Regions from separate parts of the Halanaerobium sp. ST460_2HS_T2 genome, predicted to be linked through region 2. Evidence: riboswitches for the same ligand, from Rfam matches in the RefSeq annotation. Region 2 holds a riboswitch; the other holds the start of a gene.
The links. Region 2 has a riboswitch for molybdenum cofactor ahead of DFR80_RS00580 (substrate-binding domain-containing protein). Riboswitches for the same ligand answer to the same signal wherever they lie in the genome.
Positions count from the first base shown of each region.

Region 1: linked by a shared signal. The riboswitch ahead of DFR80_RS04550 (aldehyde ferredoxin oxidoreductase family protein) and the one ahead of DFR80_RS00580 (substrate-binding domain-containing protein) in region 2 are both predicted to bind molybdenum cofactor.

Region 1 is NZ_QPJF01000007.1:1,397-11,811, forward strand. It holds gene DFR80_RS04540 (HesA/MoeB/ThiF family protein) at 1-428, opposite strand, end outside; gene DFR80_RS04545 (MoaD family protein) at 431-715, opposite strand; gene DFR80_RS04550 (aldehyde ferredoxin oxidoreductase family protein) at 848-2,653, opposite strand; molybdenum cofactor riboswitch at 2,663-2,781, opposite strand; gene DFR80_RS04555 (radical SAM protein) at 2,853-4,154, opposite strand; gene DFR80_RS04560 (flavodoxin family protein) at 4,455-5,087, opposite strand; gene DFR80_RS04565 (IclR family transcriptional regulator) at 5,185-5,937, opposite strand; gene thiM (hydroxyethylthiazole kinase) at 6,072-6,878, opposite strand; gene thiE (thiamine phosphate synthase) at 6,830-7,528, opposite strand; gene thiD (bifunctional hydroxymethylpyrimidine kinase/phosphomethylpyrimidine kinase) at 7,564-8,394, opposite strand; gene thiW (energy coupling factor transporter S component ThiW) at 8,475-8,972, opposite strand; gene thiC (phosphomethylpyrimidine synthase ThiC) at 9,086-10,372, opposite strand.
Region 2 is NZ_QPJF01000001.1:119,662-130,573, reverse strand. It holds gene DFR80_RS00615 (tryptophan-rich sensory protein) at 1-254, opposite strand, end outside; gene DFR80_RS15165 (hypothetical protein) at 616-756, shown strand; gene DFR80_RS00610 (ABC transporter substrate-binding protein) at 974-2,191, shown strand; gene DFR80_RS00605 (carbohydrate ABC transporter permease) at 2,267-3,130, shown strand; gene DFR80_RS00600 (carbohydrate ABC transporter permease) at 3,130-3,951, shown strand; gene DFR80_RS00595 (LacI family DNA-binding transcriptional regulator) at 3,960-4,955, shown strand; gene DFR80_RS00590 (MFS transporter) at 5,023-6,240, shown strand; gene DFR80_RS00585 (alpha-glucosidase) at 6,274-7,938, shown strand; molybdenum cofactor riboswitch at 8,011-8,131, shown strand; gene DFR80_RS00580 (substrate-binding domain-containing protein) at 8,268-9,095, shown strand; gene DFR80_RS00575 (ABC transporter permease) at 9,176-9,880, shown strand; gene DFR80_RS00570 (ABC transporter ATP-binding protein) at 9,867-10,595, shown strand; gene hydA (dihydropyrimidinase) at 10,612-10,912, shown strand, end outside.

The sequences.
Region 1 (10,415 bases), on a different contig from region 2:
ATCCCGGCATGGATAAAAGGCAGTTTGTTTTCTGCAGCCAGCTGATCCAAAATAAAGCGGGACTCAAAATTATCAAGACCATCAAAAATAATATCTACATCATTGGGAATTTTAGTTTCTAAACTTATTCTTTCATTTATACCAATAACTTCAGTTTCCAATTCAAATTTACCTAAAAACTCTGCTGCTGCCTCCACTTTTGGACGGCCAATATCATTTTTCCCATAACAGAGCTGCCGATTTAAGTTTGATATTTCCACCTGATCATAATCATAAAGATATATTTTTTTAACTCCAATCCGCTGCAGCTGTAGAGCCTGATTTGTCCCCAGACCTCCAACACCAGCAATCATAACTTTTAATTTTTCCAGCCTCTGCTGCTGTTTATCTGTAAATAATTCCTGCTGTCTTTGTAAATAATTCTTCATAATCAACCTCCTGCTGAGGGTGGAAATAGAGTTACTGTATCCTTGTTTGTAATCTCTGTCTCTAATTTATCTAGATGAATAATATTTTTACCATTAACCAGAATAATCGCCCCGGGTGAGATACTCCGGTCTTCCTCCAGTAATTTTTGAGTAAAATAATTATCATAATCCTGATCTAATTTTTTTATCAGTTCTGCAATTGTAATTTTACTGTTCAATTTATATTCAGTTCCTGCACTTTTTAAATTAATTCTAAATAGTGAATAAAATTTAACTTTTAATGTCATAATTATCATCCTTTAATATTAAAATTCCACCCAGTTCCCGGCAGAGAACTGGATGGATTTACGAGGCTAAATTGAATAACCTTAAACTGCAATATATTTTTTAAAAGCCAATTATTTACCCCGCCAATATTATTATTTAATTTTCATATCCTTTAGTTTCTGTTCACTGATCCAACCATCTTCCTGCCAGCCTCTAATTTCATAATACTCAGGTAAGATTTCTCTGTATTTAGTGCTGATACCCTTTTGTGGACCATCTGGAAGTGGCTCATCAAAGCGAGCTGGCAGTTTATCTTCTTCAGGTAAAATACCTGCTTCTAAGTTAAACTGACGCTCTAAGTTATAAATTCGTTCACCGGTTTCCAGCAGAGATTCTGAGCTGTACTCAAACTGAGTGCCTGCATTGACTATTTCTCTGTAGTCATCAAGTCCTAAAGCAAAGGAAGTAAAAAGACACATTCCAATTGAATCAATGATAGCTGTTAAATCCTGGAAGGTCATAACCCACTTAGGCTTTCCTTCTAATTCCTGTGGATCCAACTTTTCTGGAACCCCTAAAACCTCAGGTGAGATCATATAACCTCTAACATGACAGCCACCGCGGTTTGAAGTAACATAGTTAAGTCCATGTCCCTGAACACCGCGAGGATCGTAAGCAGGAAGCTCCTGTTTTTTAACACTCATCGAAAGCTCAGGATGTCCTTTAGAATCTGCCAGGCGGTATGAACCTTCCGCCAGCTGATCTCCAAAGCCTTCACGGTAAGCCATTTTTTCTGTATAATAGATTATTGACTCAGAAGAACCAAATTTTAATTCAGGACCATTTTCCAGTTCATCTTTATCTATATAGCCTTTTTCATATAATTCCATGGCACAGGCAATAGTTGCACCGGCTGTAATTGTATCCAGACCAAGGTCATTACAGATAAAATTTGCTTCTGAAATAGCATTTAGATCATTAACTCCACAGTCTGCACCAAAAGCCCAGCCTGTTTCGTATTCTGGACCTTCTCCACTGCGGCCATTGGGAAGTTTTGTCTTTCTGGCACAGCGAATTGGACAACCATAACAGCCAGTATTTGACTGCAGATATCCTTTTTCAACCAGTGCTTCTCCAGAAACCTCATCCACATCCTCAAAGATTGCAAACTGGAAATTTTTAGTTGGATAGGCCCCAGTAGAATTAATAATATTGTCTAGAACTTTGGTACCTAAAGCAGGTAAACCCTCACCTGTTACTCCATCTTCTTTCAGTATTTTAGTCTGTTTTTTGACAACTTTCATCATTTCATCTTTAAAATATTCAACCTGTTTTTCATCAGCTTTAACCACAACTGCCTTCAGATTTTTAGAACCCATTACTGCTCCAACACCGGTTCTGCCGGCAGCTCTATCTTTTTCATTCATAATTGAGGCAAATTTAACTAGCTTTTCACCGGCCGGACCAATACAGCTGACTCTTGCGTTTTTATTACCAGCTGCTTCAATCAGGAGATCAGTGGTCTCATAAACCGGCTTACCCCAGATTTCAGAAGCATCTTTGAGCTCAACTTTATCTCCCATTATTGAAAGATAAACTGGATGACTGGCCTTACCTTCAAAAATGATAATGTCATTGCCGCTAAATCTAAGCTCGGCTCCAAAAAATCCACCTGAATTACTGCTGGCTATAGTCCCTGTAAGAGGCCCTTTGGTAACAACCATGTAGCGGCCACCAGTAGAAGCAGCTGTTCCGGTTAAAAGTCCAGTTGCATAGATCAGTTTATTTTCTGGACTTAAGGGATCAACTTTTGGATCAATCTCATCATATAAAATCTTTGATGCCAGACCTCTACCCCCAAGATAGTTTTTAACAAGCTCACCCGATATTTTTTCTGTTTTAATTTCTTCGTTTGTCAAATCAACTCTTAAAACTTTGTACTCATAAATTTTTCCCATTAATTATACCTCCTTTAAATTTACTCTTCTTTCCAAGCACGGGAGGCTGAGTCATTTATTCCTCAACCCAGCGGTCTAATTCCCATAGAAAATTCCTTAGGCAAAAAGACTCGAAGGTATATTATTAATATTAAATATTAATAGCCAAATTCCTGCTTAATCTTTAGAAAAATATTTATTTTTAGATAAAACTTAACTTTTAGGGACACTGAATAACTCCCCTGGCCCAGAGGCAGTCGCCACAGACCGGAAATTCATTACCGTGACAATCTTCTTCATTTTCTTTTGACATCTCACAGCCGGAACACTGGGTACAGTCTGAAAAAGGAAATTCTTTAAGCTCTTTGCGAAAATCTCTAAATTCTTTCTGATTCCAGATTGCTGAGAGTGACTCATCGGAAATATTTCCGAGTGAATATTTTTTGATATGTTTCTTCCGTTCTCTGACATACAGGTCATAACTGTGCATTAGCGCAATACAGGGACTAATTTCTCCCTGCCAGTTAACTGCTATTGAGCCGTCTTCTACAAATTTACAGTAACCGCGATGGGGATTAAATGGTACCTGAGTCGTACTGATTGAACTTGATTTACCTCCTACTGCAGCCAGATCACGGATAATATCTTCTCTTAAATCCGTTGGCGGCAGATAAATTTCCGGCCGGTGTTCAGTTCTGATTTCAGGTTGGGAGCGGCTGATTGAAAATGAATATAATATTTCATCAGACATATCTTCAGTGTAAGGTAGGAGATTTGTTAGAAAAATAAATGAAGCTCCCATTTTAAAGGCCAGCTTGCGCAGATCCTTTAATTCATCCACATTTGATTTCATAATTACATATTCAATTCCAATCTCACATTTTTTCTGCTTTTTATCCCGCAGATTGCGAAATCTCTGCACATTTTCAATTACAGTTTTCAAATCAGCTCCAGAACGAATATCGGCCATAGTTTCTGGAGAAGTCCCATCAACAGAAACCACCAGGCTGTCCAGACCGGCCTCAAGCAGTGCTTCTGCTTTATTCTGATCGAGCAGCAGCCCATTTGTAATCATTTGCGTTTTTACTCCCAGCTCTGAGGCCAGCTCAATCATCTCTGCAATCTCTGGATGAAAAAGCGGCTCCCCAATTCCCCAAAATGAAATTTTTTCTAGACCCTTAAAGTCTTTCAGTTCTTCAATTAATTTATAATAGGTTTCCATTTCCATAAAACCCATCTTTTCCTCCCAGGAATGGCGGACACAGGTTTTGCAGTTTAAATTACAGTCACTTGTCGGCTCAATATAAACTTTTGTCAGCCTGGGATCTGCTCTTTCAATGTAAATTCCCTTCTGATTAAATTTAATTCTAACTTCTGTTTCTGTGTTGAGTCCCAGTCTGGCTCTAACTTCTGTCGGCAGCTCCAGCTTACCATCTTTTAATTTAAGTTCAAACTTTTCCGGCGGGTTTTCATTAATCCCATCACTGCGCCAGAACTGTGGATTATTGATTAAAAACTGCATAATTTACCCCTTTCTCTGTTAAAATTAGACTTAAATCAGATTACTCGCTGCTCACTGTTATTTATAAATTCGAACATTAAATCCGCCTCCAGTTAATTATTTTTGAATAAATAAAATCAAAGCAATTCTATCAGCTATTATTTATATCTAAACACAAAAATAAATTTTTTGCAAATTATTTTCAAAATATTAAGTAAAAATTAATTATTATGATTCAAGTCTCAAAAATCAGCAAAAGAAATAAAAAAGGAGCCTGCTGATTAAAGCAAGCTCTTCCTTAAAAGATATGAATAACGGTGTTTATCTGATAAAGTTCATTAATTTCTTTCTTTCCGCCTCTGGTGCTTCAACTTCACCTTCGGCATTTTCCATAACTTCCATCAGATAAGCCATGTTCTTACCTAAAATTCTCATAATCTGTTTTCCTTCTTCATCCTTTTCTGCTTCGCCTGGGGTCGTACCGTGGATTACACTCCAGTAATTAGATGTAGGCATCATCATTTCCGAATAATTGATATAATTACTAAGCTGATTAAAAGTTGGCATTCCACCTGATCTTCTAACTGCAACAACAGGGGCACCTACCTTATGTCTGAGCATCATGCCGTTGACACTTGCTACATAAAATGCTCTGTCTAAAAATGACTTCATTGTTCCAGCAATTGCTGCATAATGAACAGGTGAGCCAATAATAATCCCATCAGACTCTTTCAGCTTCTGAATCCAATCGTTCACCTGATCATCAATAATACATTTTTCATTCTGGTTTTTGACACATTTATTACAGCTAAGGCAACCTCTGATTTCTTTATTACCTACCTGAATAATTTCCGTTTTAATATCCTTATTTTCGAGTTCTTCTGCCACCATTTTGATTGCATGATATGTATTTCCCTCGCTGTTGGGACTGCCGTTAAAAGCTACTACTTTCATATTATCCTCCCTCTTTGAAATTAATTTGCTATTATAAAATTAATTTGTTAATGTAAAATTATTGTATGTGAATAACTTAATTTTGTCAAACTAATTTTTAGGATAATAAATCTGATAAATCAGAAGCTTCTTTTATTAAATTATCTTTAATTTCCATTAATTTAGCTTCAGAAACTCTACTCGTAGGAGTACTGATTCCTATTGCTGCTATTACTTTACCAGAGTTGTCTTTTACTGGTGCAGCAGCACAATTTAAACCAATTTCTGATTCTTCTTTATCTAGAGCAAATCCCTGCTTCTCAATTTTTTCAAGTTCTTTTTTTAATTTTTTACGCTCAGTTATAGTGTTTTCAGTATATTTTTCTAATTTCTTGTTCAATAATCTATCTACTTCTTTTTCTTCCAAATAAGCCAGTAATAATTTACCTGTGGCACTGGAATGAAGTTCATCTTTGCTTCCCATCTGACAGGTCATCCTTAAACTATGTTTAGATTCTACCTTATCAATATAAAGTACCTTGTCAGCAGATAAGACGCCCAGCTGAACTGTCTCGTCAAATTTATCTGCTAATTTTTCCAAAAAAGGTCTAGCAAGATCTGTAAAAGAGATCTTTCCTTCATAAACTTTTCCCAGTTCAAAAAGCTTTTTGCCTAAAGAATATTTATGATTATTACTATTTTGACTTATATAGCCTGCTTTTTCTAAAGTTGCAATGATACTGTGTAAAGTACTCATATTTATTTCAAGATCATTACTGATCTTCGTTAATCTTACTTCATTTTCATTATTGCCTATATAATCTAAAATTTTGGTTGCTCGCAAAACTGACTTAATTACTCTTTTTCCCATTACAATAATCCCCTTCCCAAAATATCTTACCACAATTTATTATATTAGTTGGGGGCGGAAATTTCAATCATTTATTTGACATTATAAAATTCGTTTGCAAAAATAAATAATATTTTTAGAGAAAGTAGTTAAAATCAAAATCTTAATTTATATATAGCATCCATAAATTCTATTTTAAACTTAGCAGGAGTTAATTCCTTTTCTGCCGCCTTTTCCCCAGCTAGAGAATAATAATAAACTGCTGTTTGGGCTGCCTCAAATAAAGATAAATTGGAATTTTTTGCTGCAGCAGCAAAAACACCTAATGTTGACCCCAGCATACAGCCTGTGCCCACAACTTTTCCCATTAGAGGATGACCTCTGTTGATCTCAGAGAGTTGGCGGCCATCACTAAGCAAATCAATCTCAGAACTGACAACAATAACTGCTCCTAACTTTTTGGCCAATTCTTCTGCAGCTTCAGCTGTATTTTTGTATTCACCAATCGACTCTACACCTCTAACTTCAGCTTCTTTTCCGGCTAAGAAAGATATCTCACCTTGATTGCCCTTAATTATTGAAATTTTTAGCTCAGCTAATATTTTTTGAGCTGCTTCAATTCTAAACTTTGTAGCTCCAACTCCAACGGGATCTAATACTATTGGAATTCCTAGTTCATTTGCTCTTTTACCTGCTTTAAGCATTGACTCAAGCTGACAGGAAGAAATAGTCCCCAGATTTAGAACCAGAGATGAAGCATTTTCCACCATCTGAGCTGATTCTTCTACTGCTGGGGCCATCACCGGCAGAGCGCCCCAGTTTAAAGTTATATTAGCACAGTCATTAACTGTCACATTATTTGTTATATGATGAATCAAAGGCTTTTCTGCTTTGATAATTTTTTTAAACTTTTTTAACCTTTCGGCATATTCTTTTCTATTTTGACTAGTTTCTGCTGACAATTTAGGACCCTCCTTTTAGATTTTGCTTTTTTGATTATTTGCTTAAATTCTCGAGTTTCATTTTCTATCTTTTCCGCTTTTGTCAGAGCTGTAATTACCGAAATACAGTCAGCCCCACTTTTGATTACCTGTGGGGCATTGCTTTTATTCAGGCCTCCAATTGCTATCAGCGGTAAATCAGTTCTTTTTTTAATCTCAGCCAATCTCTGCAGACCAATTCCATTTTTATCTGAATTGAGCTGCTTAGATTTAGTCTTAAAAATTGCTCCCACTCCCAGATAATCTGCACCATCAGCTTCAGCCTGAGTGATTTCTTGATCCCGGCAGGCACTAAGGCCAATAATCTTATTTGGACCTAAAATTTTGCGGGCAGACCGCAGAGGCAGGTCGCTCTGCCCCAGATGCACACCATCTGCATCTAAAGCCAGAGCCAGGTCAAGCCGATCATTGACTATCAATGTGATCTGATATCGACTGCATATTTTTTTAATCTGCTGTCCCAGCTTAAATTTTTCCCGCAGAGACAAATTTTTCTCCCGCAGCTGAATTACATCAACTCCAGCTGCAGCTGCTTCTTTCACAACTTCTATAGTTTTTCTGCCAGCTGATAAACTTTCTTCTGTGATTAAATAAAGATCCCAGTTTAGCATTTTTACCTCCTAATATCTTATTTGACTAGATAAACTTAAGAAAACTGCTGATTGGAACTATGCTGCAGATTTTGAAGCCGCCAGAAATGATTGACCGGGCTATTACCCTGGCCAACAGGAAAATTATTTTTGATGGCCCCGGTAATAAATTTCTTTGCTTGGCCCACTGCTTTTTCCATGTCCATTCCCCGAGCCAAATTTGAAGCAACTGCTGCCGAAAGAGTACAGCCTGTTCCATGAGTATTATTTGTAGGAATATGTTCTGCTTCAAATTCTATGAACTGGCTGCCGTCATAAAGGAGATCAACTGCTTTTTTTGCTGACCTCTTTTTAGTTGTGTGACCGCCCTTGATCAGCACCCAGCTGCTGCCGTAAGTTATTAGCTTTTCTGCCAGAACTTGCGGATCATTATTTTCTTCAGTTTCTACACCTGCCAATACTTTCGCCTCATATAGATTAGGTGTTATAATTTCCGCCAGCGGAAAGAGTTTTTCTTTATATGTTTCAACTGCTTCTTCTTTTAATAATAAGTCACCACTTGTAGCTACCATTACTGGATCAACAACCAGATTTGGCAGAGAATATTCTTTTATTTTTGCAGCTATCTGCTCAATAATCTGACTGTTGGCCAGCATACCAGTTTTTAAAGCAGAAAATTCTATATCTCTTAAAACAGAATCCAGCTGAGAAATTACCGCCTGAACACTTAAAGTTTTTACTCCCTGTACTCCCAACGTATTTTGAGCTGTAACTGCTGTTATTACTGACGCTCCATAGACTTGATGAACTGTCATTGTTTTTAAATCAGCCTGGATCCCTGCTCCTCCACCAGAGTCAGAACCAGCTATTGTTAAGACTTTCTTCAATATAATCAGCTCCTTTTGCTTGCTCCAATTTCAATTCTCTAATCTTTAAAATTAATTCAGTCAATTTTCTATCTTCATTATTAATTTAAATCTTCAATAAATGATAGGCTGTCTGCCTTTTCCACTGCTTTTAAGAATAAATAGGCAATCACTGCCCCTCCAGCTGCACTTAAAGAAAAAGGAATAACAAAGAAAAACACTGTGGAACCGCTGCCCATCAAAAATCTGGCAATCGGATAAGCAGCCACTGCTCCCAGAAGTCCTGTTCCAATTAACTCTCCCACCAGAGCCCACCCCTTAGATTTAAACTTTTGATAAAGCAGACCGGCTATTAAGGCCCCAATCATACTGCCCGGAAAAGCCAGCAGAGAACCGGTTCCCAGCATATTTCTAAGCAGAGAAATTGCAAAAGCATTCCAAACTGTATAGGCAGGCCCCAGTAAAACAGCGGATAAAATGTTAATTAAATGCTGGACCGGAAAAGCTTTGGCCACTCCCACTGGAATATAGATTAAGTGTCCTGTCATTGTTCCCAGAGCAATTAAAAGTGCCGAAAAGGTCAATTTCTTATTATCCATTCTAATCATCCTTTCAGAATTAAGTTAATATTTATTTTGATAATTAGTTTTAGTCATCGTCAGTTTTTCTAAGTTCTTATTTGACTTCTATTAAATCAGGACTTAAATATTATTTAACTAAGCTGCTGATCTACTATTTTCATCGCACAATAAGAGCCACACATTGTACAGGCATCTTCTTCCTTTAAAGTCTGGTTGTGGGCTGCTCTTGATTCTTTTAATTTTTCTGGCGCCAGGGCCAGCTCAATCTGCTTTTCCCAATCTAATTTTTTTCTGGCGGCTGCCATCTGATTATCTCTCTCCTTTGCCCCCTTAACTCCTTTTGCAATATCTGCAGCATGAGCTGCAATTTTGCAGGCAATTACTCCTTCCCGCACATCTTCAATATCAGGTAAGCCAATATGTTCAGCCGGGGTAACATAACAGAGGAAATCCGCCCCCGCCGCTGCCGCTGCTGTGCCGCCAATTGCTGCTGTAATATGGTCATAACCAGCTGCAATATCTGTAACTAAAGGTCCTAACACATAAAATGGAGCCTCTTTGCAGAGTTCTTTCTGCAGTTTGATATTTGTTTCAATCTGATCATAGGGTACATGGCCTGGTCCTTCCACCATCACCTGGACTTCCGCCTCGCGAGCTCTATCTACCAGTTCACCCAGAACTAAAAGTTCATGGATCTGAGCTCGATCTGTAGCATCTGCCAGACTGCCCGGACGGAGAGCATCACCAAGACTTAAAGTTACATCGTTTTTATAGCAGATTTCAAGTAAGCGGTCATAATACTCAAAAAGTGGATTTTCCTGATTATTATGGAGCATCCAGGCTGCCATAAACGATCCACCCCGGCTGACAATATCGGTTACTCTTCCTTCAGCCGCCAGATGTCTTAGAGTTTCTAAAGTCAAGCCGCAGTGGACTGTAATAAAATCTACCCCTTCTTCAACCTGAGCTTTAATCACTTCAAATAATTCTTCAACTTTCATCTCAATTATTCCCCGTCCTGACTTAACTGTTTCTACAGCCGCTTGATAAATAGGGACTGTTCCGACAGGAACTTCAGCATTTTTTAGTATAGCTGCTCTAGTTTCTTTTATTTTATCTCCCGTAGAGAGGTCCATAACTGCATCTGCTCCAGCTTTAACTGCTGCCTCCAATTTTTTTAACTCAGCTTCAATAGAATCATAATCTTCAGAAGTACCAAAGTTAGCATTAACCTTAGTTTTTAAACCTCTGCCAAAGGCCTTTGCCTTTAAATTTTTGTGGTTAACATTTGCCGGTATAACAATAGTTCCTGCAGCAATTCCTTGACAAATAAATTCTGCAGCCACCCCTTCCTCCGCTGCTGCCATCCTCATCTCTTTACTTATTTCACCATTAATTGCTTTTGTCATTTGAGTCATTTTGCTCAGCTCCTTATAATTTTGAAATTAATTTAGAATATTA
Region 2 (10,912 bases):
CCTGTTGAAAAATTTTTGTTTATTTCACTCTGGCCCAGAAATTGATAAATAATAAAAATAATTAGCAGAGTGTAAATTACCCCCCAGATAGAAAATGTAAATCCCGCTGGTGTAAATGGATTTTGATATAAGGCAGAAACTTCACCACTTGTAACCCCATTAATTGGCAAATAATTTGCCAGAAAGTTAACAAATATAGTCAGCAGTAAGAATACTAAATTAACTATTTTAAGACCGATCTTATTTTTCGCCATTAACTCACCCCTTTAAATTTTTGTTCAGATTTTTAATTTAGATTTTAATATTGGATGACAGTTGGGATTCTATATTCTGTTGCCAATAACATCTATATTTTATATTTCTTTTTAACTTTATTAAGTCCTGCAAAGTTATAATCATATCAGTACATTATCATGCTAAAGAACAAAAGAAAAAATATTGAAAAAATTTACACAAAGCCCTTGCAAAATAATTTTAAAGTAGTATAATGAACTTGAACCGACAGAGAGTGAGTAGCTGAGTTTACTATTAGGTCGGTGGTTTATATTACTTGGAACAAAGTAGATGTGCAGCGAGTATGTTCCCTCAACAAAATTATTAAGGGGGGCATTACTAATGAGAACTATTTTTAAGCACAAGCGCGCTCACAAGGATCACAAGGAACAAATCAATGTTAACACTAAGTCTGACACAGAGGCACATGTTAAACTAAAAGATAGCGCCTTGATGGATTACTACATGATGGGTGGCTATTAAAATCAAAAAGAAAGAATTAAGACCCGGGGCTTTTTGCCCCGGTTTTTATGTGTTTTAGTCAGAAAAAAATTTCATACAATTTTTGAAATAATTGAGTTAATTGTTTGACTTTTAAAAATACTCCTGTTATAATTATTTTGGAAGCGGTTCCAAATTTATTTTTTTATGGTTTTGGAAGTGGTTCCAATAAAACAAAATTTTAAGGGGGATTTATTAAATGAAATCTTTTCGTTCAATTGTTTCAGTTTGTTTAGCTTTATTTATGATTTTAGGTCTTAGTGCAGTTGGTTTTGCTCAGGAAGTGGAATTAGAGTTTTTTCAGAATAAGAGAGAAGCTGTTGAAACTTTTGACAAATTAATTGAAAAATTTGAAGCAGAGAATCCAAATATTGATATTAAACAAAATCATGTGCCAGAAGCAGAAACAGTTTTAAAATCAAGATTGGCTAAAAATAATATACCCGATATTATGGGCCTGGGAGGTAATTTTACTTATGGTCAAATCGCTGACGCCGGAATACTAAAGAATTTTGATCAGGCTTCATATTTAAGTAATACTCAAACAGCCTATCAGGAAATGCTTCAGGATTTACATGAAGGAAGCACTAACTACGGTGTTCCTTATACAGCAAATGCAAATACTGTTTTATATAATAAAGATAAGTTTGAAGAACTTGGTTTAGATATTCCACAGACATGGGACGAATTTATCCAGACAGCAGAAACTATTCAGGAAAATGGTGGAACTCCTTTTTATTTAACATTTAAAGATGCCTGGACTATTATGGTTCCCTGGAATTCTTTAGCTGCCAATTTACATGGAGAAAACTTTATTGAACAGCGCTTAGAAAATGAAACTACTTTTGAAGACAGGTATCAAAAGGTGGCTGAAAGAATTTATAAGCTTTTAGATTATGGTCAGAATGATATTTTTGGTTATGGTTACAGCCAGGGGAATCAGGCATTTGCCAATGGAGAATCATTTATGTATATCCAGGGTGTTTGGGCAATTAATCCGATATTGGAATCAAATCCTGATTTAAATCTGGGAGCATTTGCTTTACCAGCAGTTAATGAAGCAGATGAAAATATGCTGGTCTCTGGTGTAGATACAGTATTAACTATGAACAAAAACACTGACCATCCAGAAGCAGCAGAAAAGTTTATTAAATTCTTATTGGAAGAAGAAAATGCTCAATTCTATATTGATGAACAGATGACTTTCTCTGCAGTAGAAAATGTATTTCAGGAAGACCCCACAGTTGTTGATTTAAAGACATATTTTGAAAGTGGAAATATTGCGCCTTTCCCTGATCATTACTATCCATCTGGAATGCAGGTTCCTAACTTAATTCAAGGTTTCCTACACGAAGGTGATGTGGAAGAATTCTTAAATACTCTTGATTCAGAATGGAATAAGGTACAGTCCAGATAAGAAGTTAAAGTCTTTAATATAGGAGTTCTTCTCAAAATGAGGAGGACTCCTTAATTATAGAAGGAGGAGAAAGTAATGAAAAAAACTTCATCCGTATTTTACTGGATGACAATACCGGCATTTATCTTATTTTTTGTTTTTCATACTCTTCCGGCACTACAGGGGATATTTTATAGTTTTACAGATTACATAGGATTTGGAGACTATGCTTTTGTTGGATTTAGAAATTTTATTAATCTGTTGAATGATGGAAGAGCTTTTGATGCTTATATTTTCACATTTAAATTTGCTATTGTATCAACAATTATAGTAAATATACTGAGTTTATTAATTGCTTTAGGCTTAAATGCAAAAATTAAGTTTAAAGATACTTTTAGAGCAATTTATTTTGTTCCATATATGTTGAGTATATTAGTTGTTGGTTATATTTTTAATCATATTTTTACATTTATAGTTCCAGAAATTGGCCGCAACCTGGGGATAGATATTTTAAGCAAAAACATTTTAGGTAATATGGATTTAGCCTGGGTTGGAGTAGTTATTCTTGCTGTCTGGAATTCCAGTGGCTTTAATACTCTGTTATATCTATCTGGCTTACAAACAGTTCCAGATGAATTATATGAGGTAGCTAAAATAGATGGTGCAGGTAAATGGGATCAGTTTAAGCATATTACATTTCCGTTGATTGCTCCTTTTTTCACCATTAATATTGTTATTTCTATGCGCGGGTTTTTAATGGTTTTTGACCATATTATGGCTTTAACTCAGGGAGGACCTGGACGGGCAACAGAATCGATAACATTACTTATTTATAATGGTGGTTTTATGGGTGGAGAATTTGCCTATCAAACTGCAAATGCAGTTGTCTTTTTAATTGTAGTTTTATCTATTTCTTTATTCCAGATCAAAGTACTGCAGAAACGTGAGGTGGATTACTAATGAAAGAGAAAACAAATTGGTGGGCGACAGGTTTACTTCTTTTAGGATCATTTATTATAATAATTCCACTCTATATGGCTTTAATAGTTTCACTAAAAAACCCACAGCAGCTGGCAGAATCGATACTGGCCGTACCGGATACTTTTCAATTTCGTAATTATCTAGAAGCAATTAAACTGACTAATTATTTTCAGAGTTTAAAAAACAGTGCTTATGTTACTATTCCAACGGTGGCAATTGTATTGGTTGTTAATTCAATGGTTTCTTATGCTATAGCAAGAAATATGCATAAAAAATATTTTAAATTTCTATATTTCTATTTTATTAGTGCAATGTTTATACCATTTCCTTTAATTATGCTGCCTTTAGTTAAAGAAATGGCAATGATTAGCCTTGATAATCTTCATGGTCTTATATTATTATATATAGTATATGCCCTACCCTTAAATGTTTTTATTTATGTAGGTTATATAAAAACTCTACCAAAAAGTATAGAAGAAGCGGCTATAATAGATGGTGCAAATGTCTGGCAGATTTTTTGGAGGATTATATTTCCTGTACTTAAACCAATTAATGCCACAGTGGCAATTTTAACTGCTTTAAAGGCCTGGAATGACTTCTTATTACCATTATTGATGATTAGTGATCGTTCCAGTATGACATTACCCTTAGTTCAACATGTTTTTCAATCACAGTTTAGTACAGATTATAGTTTAGCTTTTGCTTCTTATATACTTGCATTACTCCCTATGCTATTGGTTTATATTATTGCACAAAAGAAAATAATCAGTGGAGTTATGAGGGGATCAGTGAAAGGATAATTAATAGTATGGCTAAAGATAAGGTTAATATTTATGATGTAGCAAAAAAAGCTGGAGTTGGGATTGGAACAGTTTCAAGAGTTCTTAATAACAGTCAAAAAGTTAAAGAAGAAACTAGAGATAAAGTCCTGGAAGTAATGAAAGAACTAAATTATCGTCCTAATAAGTTAGCACAGAATCTGGCAAGCCAAACTGCCAATGCGATTGCAGTTATTGTACCAACTTTTATTGATCATTATTTTGTCGAAGTATTAAAAGGAATTCAGGATGCTTTGGAGGAAGAAAAAATTGATTTAATATTATACAAGATTGATAAAGATGAAAAAATGATGGATAAGATTATGGATATAGTGCAGAGTAAAAAGGTAGATGGTATTGCAGCTGTGACAATGGATATTTCAAAGCACGATTATAAAGCATTATTAAAAGAGGATGTACCGGTAGTACTTGCAGATGAAAACACATCTGACTTTCATTCAATCTATTTGGATGATATTAAGGGTGCTGAAATGGCAATTAATTATCTGCTAAATTTGGGACATAAAAAGATTGCTTTTATAGATGGTTTAAAAGAAAGTCAGCATGGAAGTGATCGTCTTAAAGGTGTAAAAAAAGCTCTTGGATCAAAAAACCTGCAGCTGGCTTCTGAACTTTTAAAATTTGGAGATTTTCATACTGAAGACGGCTATCAATCAATGCAGGAGATCCTTTCCCTTCCGGAAGAAAAATGGCCGACAGCAGTTTTTGCCGCTTCTGACAATCAGGCAATCGGTGTCCTGCAGGCTATGGAAGAAAAAAAGCTCAAGGCTCCAGATGATATTGCAGTAGTCGGTTATGATAATATAGAATTGGCTAAATATCTAAAGATCACAACAATCTGGCAGCCCATGTATCAGTTAGGACACCTGACTATTGAAGTGCTGCTTAAAGCAATTAATGGAGAAATAGAAGGTAAATTCAGTAAAGAGTTAGAATTAAAATTACTGAAACGAGAAACTGCTTAAAATAATAACTTTTTTCTGATATGATATTATTTATAAATATAAAATAAATTGAAGAAAAGGTGTTTTTATGGATCACAAGAAGAAAAAATATTTATTAATTGCTTTAATTTATGTTGCTTTTATTTCCCTTGGCTTACCAGATGGGCTGCTCGGGGTTGCCTGGCCCGAGATGAGGGACAGTTTTTCTCTTCCCCTTGATGCGCTGGGGATAATCTTAATTGGTTCAACTACAGGTTATCTGCTTTCCAGTTTTTTTAATGGATTTTTTATGCGTAAAATTGGTGTGGCAGTTCTGCTTGCTTTAAGCTGTCTGGCTACAGCCTTAGCCTTAATAGGTTATACTCTTGTTCCTGTCTGGTGGCTTTTACCGCTGCTTGCTGTTCTGGCAGGCCTTGGGGCAGGAGCAATTGATGCCGGATTAAATACATATGTAGAAAAAAATTTTAATGAAGGTTTAATGCAGTGGCTGCATGCCAGCTTTGGAGTTGGAGTTACAATCGGACCAATAATTATGTCTTCGGCTATCAAATATTTTGACAGCTGGAGGGTTGGTTATTTGATTGTCGGTTCAGCCCAGATATTGCTGGCCCTGACCTTTGCCCTGACTCTGTCACTCTGGCAGGATCCAAAAAAGGCGAGTAAAGCAGCAGAGCAAAGTAATAAAAAACGTGGTAAAAATAAGCAGCAGGAGATAAAGATGTTTGAGACTCTCAAATATTTTCCGGCTCTTTTAAGTGTGTTATTATTTTTTATTTATACTGGAATTGAACTAACTCTCGGGCACTGGACTTTCACCCTTTTTACTGAATCAAGGGGAATAAGGACTTCAATAGCAGGTATTTGGGTAAGTGTCTACTGGGGTTCTTTTACAGTTGGTAGAATTCTGGCTGGGTTTTTAGCCTATAAGTTTTTGAGCAGGAAAATTGCCAAAAATGCAGCTTTTTTAGGCCTTTTTGGAAGTGCTTTAATAGCTATAAATTTAAGCAAGTGGTTGTCTCTGCTCGGTTTAGCTTTAACCGGAATTGCTATTGCTCCAATTTTTCCGGCTTTAATATCCAGCACTTCTTACAGAGTTGGGAAAGGACACACTGTCAATACAATTGGGATGCAGATCTCAGCTGCCGGCCTTGGAGGAGCTTTACTGCCTGGATTAGCAGGTGTGCTGGCAAATAATATTTCGCTGGAGATAATTCCAGTTTTTATAATCATATTATTTATTACATTTTTACTAATTAATAATCTGATTACTAAGCTTAGTAGTCAGGCTGCTAAAAATGCAGCATAATTAATATATATTAATGACAATGGAGGTATAACAATGAATAAAAAATGGTGGAAAGAAGCGGTAGTTTATCAGATTTATCCCCGCAGTTTTAAAGACAGCAACGGTGATGGAATTGGAGATTTAAGAGGAATTATAGAAAAAATAGATTATTTAGATGAACTTGGAGTAGATGCAGTCTGGTTAAATCCGGTTTATCAGTCCCCCAATGATGACAATGGTTATGATATTAGTGATTATAAAGCTATTATGGATGAGTTTGGGACAATGGAAGATTTAGAGGAATTGATGGTTTTACTGCACGAGCGAGACATTAAATTGATTATGGATCTGGTGATCAATCACAGTTCTGATGAACATCAGTGGTTTGAAGAATCCCGCAAAAGCAAAGATAATCCCTATCGTGATTATTATATCTGGAAAGACGGCAAAAATGATGGACCTCCCAATAACTGGAAGGCATTTTTTGGCGGCTCTGCCTGGAAGTATGATGAAAATACTGATCAATATTATCTGCATCTTTTCTCACCCAAACAACCAGATTTAAACTGGGAGAATCCTGAAGTTCGAAATGATCTTTATGAGATGATTAACTGGTGGCTTGAAAAAGGTATAGATGGCTTTAGACTTGATGTAATTAATTTAATTTCTAAAGATCAGCGTTTTCCTGACGGTGAGCAGGATGGACTTGCAGGACACGAATATTTTGCCAATGGTCCTCGAGTGCATGAATTTATCCAGGAGATGGCCGAGGAAACATATAATAATTATGATGCAATGACAGTGGGTGAAACTCCTTTTGTGGATAAAGATGAAGCACTAAAATTTGTCAAAGAAGAAAGAAAAGAATTCTCAATGGTAATTCCCTTTGAGCATCTTGAATTTGACCGCAAAGAGGGCTGGGAGAAGATAACTGAATGGGATCTAAAAGAGCTCAAGGATTTAATGAGTGAGTGGCAGTATAAGCTGCAGGAAAATAACGGCTGGACCAGTCTCTATTTCTGCAACCATGATCAGCCCAGAATCGTCTCTCGTTATGGAGATGATGGCAAGTATCGAAAAGAGTCAGCTAAGCTTCTGGGAACAATGCTGCACACCCTAAGAGGAACTCCGTTTATCTATCAGGGTGAAGAAATTGGGATGACAAATATTAGTTTTGAATCCTTAGATGATTTTGATGATATTGAAACTCGTGGTTATATTAAGGATGTTCAGGAAAAGGGAGAGTTGAGTGAAGAAGAAATTTTAGAAATTGCTAATTACCGAACCAGAGATAATGCCCGCACACCGATGCACTGGGATGGCAGTAAATATGCTGGTTTTTCTGAGGCTGAGCCGTGGTTGAAAATGAACAAAAACTATCCTGAGATCAATGTAAAAGAAGATTTGGCATCTGAGGATTCAGTTTTTGAATATTATAAGCAGATGATTGCTCTGCGCAAAGAATATTCAGTTTTTGCCTACGGTAAATATGATATTTTACTTGAAGAAGATCAGGATATTTATGCCTATCAGAGGTTGGGAGAAGATAATAATCTGCTTGTGCTTTTAAACTTCAGTGAAAATGAAGTGGACTATGATTTGAGTTCTGAAGTAGAAATTGAAAAAGCAGAATTGATCTTAAATAATTATCAAAATGAAGCTGATTTTAAAGTTCAGGCCAGTTTAAGACCTTATGAAGCGAGAGTTTATCTCTATTAATAAACAAAATAAGGAAACCAAAGTTAATTTTGCTTGACTTTAAAATCAAATAGATATATCATTAATGTAAGAATAGTCGCACAACTCCGAGTGTATTTAAGCTAAGATGAATAGTTATGCTTAATACACCGATAGGGTTTAGAGGGAAACCTTTGGGCCTCCCGGAATGGAAAGGAGTGATCGATTTGGATTGCATTAATTTTAATCCGCCCTAAAACTTCCGGTAATGCTGCCGGGAGTTATTTTTTTGAGCATATTTTTAGTTTTTCGAGCTTATGATTAGATTTAACCAGAAAAAAATATATGTAAATCAAAATAGGGGGATTACTATGTCAATTAAGAAAATTTTATTATCATTATTAATATTAATGCTGATTTTTAGCTCAGCTGCGGCTGCTCAGGAAGTTTTAACAATGGCCACTACAACAAGTACCGAGAATTCAGGTCTGCTGGATGAGTTAATTCCACCATTTGAAGAAAAATTTGATGTGCGGGTTGATGTCGTAGCAGTTGGAACCGGTGCAGCTATAGAGCTCGGCCGTAATGGGGATGCAGATATTATTTTTGTCCATGCACGAGAAGCAGAAGATGAATTTGTAGCCAGCGGCTATGGAGTTAACAGAAGAGATGTAATGTATAATGACTTTGTCATTTTAGGGCCACCATCAGATCCAGCAGATATTAAAGAGACAGAAACTGCAGTTGAGGCTTTTCAGAAAATTAAAGAGGAAGAAGCAGAATTTGTTTCTCGTGGTGATGATTCAGGCACTAATAAGAAAGAACTATCTATCTGGGATAGTGCTGAGATAGCTCCAGAAGGCAGCTGGTATTTAGAAAGCGGTCAGGGAATGGGACCCAGTATTAATATGGCCAATGAGCGTCAGGCATACATTTTAGCTGACAGAGGAACATATTTAGCTTACAGTGGGGATGTTGAACTGGAAATTGTAAATAGTGGAGCTCCTGAGCTCTTTAATCCTTATGGAATCATTCCAATTAATCCCGCCTATCATACACATGTAAACTACCAGCTGGCAATGGCCTTTACCGGCTATGTAACTTCTCAGCAGGGGCAGCAGATAATTGATAATTATATGCAGTATGATGAACAGTTATTTTACCCTTCCGCAATTAAAGCAGAAGATTTAGAAGAGTAAAAATAAATTTAAAAAACTCAGCTGGCTACAGTTCTAATCTGCAGCTGGCTAATCTAATTTTGATATTCAGGAGGAAAAATGTGGACTATTATACTGATGCAATAATCAGAGCTCTACAGCTAATAATCAACCTTGATCCAGAAGTTATCCAGGTAGTTACAACTTCACTTAAAATTTCTATCTCATCAACTTTAATAGCTTCAATTATTTCTATTCCACTGGCAATTTTAATTGCCCGGAATAAATTTAAAAGCAAGAAATTTATTAATATTATTTTAAACACATTGCTCAGCTTGCCCACAGTTGTGATCGGTATTTTTGTTTACTCACTTATATCACGCAGAGGAGTTTTAGGAGAGCTGGATCTGCTTTTTACACCAATTGGAATTATAATGGGGCAGGTAATACTGATCATACCTTTAATAACTGCTCTGATTAGAAATGTTATATTTTCAATGGATGAAAAACTTTACAAAACAGCAACTTCAATGGGGGCCAGCCGCAGCCAGAAGTTTAAGCTTTTAATTTTAGAAGCTAGATATGGAATTATTGGTGCTGTGATTGCTGGATTTGGTAGAGTTTTAGGAGAGATTGGAGTTTCCATGATGCTGGGTGGAAATATAAAAGGAGTTACCAGAACTATAACAACTGCTATGTCTCTGGAAACAAATAAAGGCCGCTTTGCTTTTGCCCTGGCATTAGGAATTATTCTCTTATCGCTTTCATTTTTAATTAATTTTGTTACTTATTTTCTGCAGGAGGGAAAAAATTATGCCAGAAGATAAAATTATTGAAGTTAAAAAGATTAAAAAGGTCTGCAGGGATAAGACTATTTTAGATATCGATCAGTTTTCAGTTTTAAAAAATAAGTTTAATTTTATTATTGGCGGTAATGGCAGTGGTAAAACTTCTCTTTTAAATATTTTAAGTCTGGTTGACCAGGATTATCAGGGAGAACTTTTCTATAAAGGCCGGTTAGTAAAAAAAGATCAGCAGAATTTAGAACTCAGGCGCAAACTTTCTGTAATCTGGCAGGATCCTTATCTTTACCGCGGTAATGTTTTTTATAATATTGCATTACCTTTAAAACTAAGAGATATTGATCAGGAAATAATCAACAAAAAAGTAAAAGAGATAGCATCCAGACTTGAAATAACTGACCTGCTGGAACAGTCAGCTCATACTCTTTCTGGAGGAGAAAGACAAAAAACTTCAATTGCTAGAGCTTTGATTTCAGATCCCGAGATTTTATTTGTAGATGAAGCAACTACAAATTTAGATGAAGAAAGCATTCAATTTTTTAATTCTCATTTTGCTGATCTGGTGACCGATGAGATGACTGTGGTGATGGTCAGTCATGACAGGAGGCAGATTAAACAGCTTGCAGACCAGATAACTTTACTTAAAGCTGGAGAAGTAGAAATAACTAAAGCTATAAATAATTTCAATTTTGAATTATTTGGTGCAGGAATCGAATCCCCAATAGCAGAATTAGTATAGTATAGAGGTGAAGAAAATGAAAAAAATCCTATTAAAAAATGCCAAGGTTGTTGATGATAAAGGTATCAGAAAGTCAGATTTAGTTATTGAGGGAGAAAAAATTGCTGCTGAAGAAAAGCGTGGTTTTTTTGAAGCAGATGAACAAAAAGGAGAATTTAAAGTAATTGATCTTGCTGGTAAATATCTATTTCCGGGGATTATAGATGCCCATACCCACTATTCACTCCACTCTCGAGGGACTGTAACTGCAGATGATTTTTATCAGGGTAGTATTGCTGCAGCAGCCGGAGGAGTAACAACTGTTATTGACTATATTG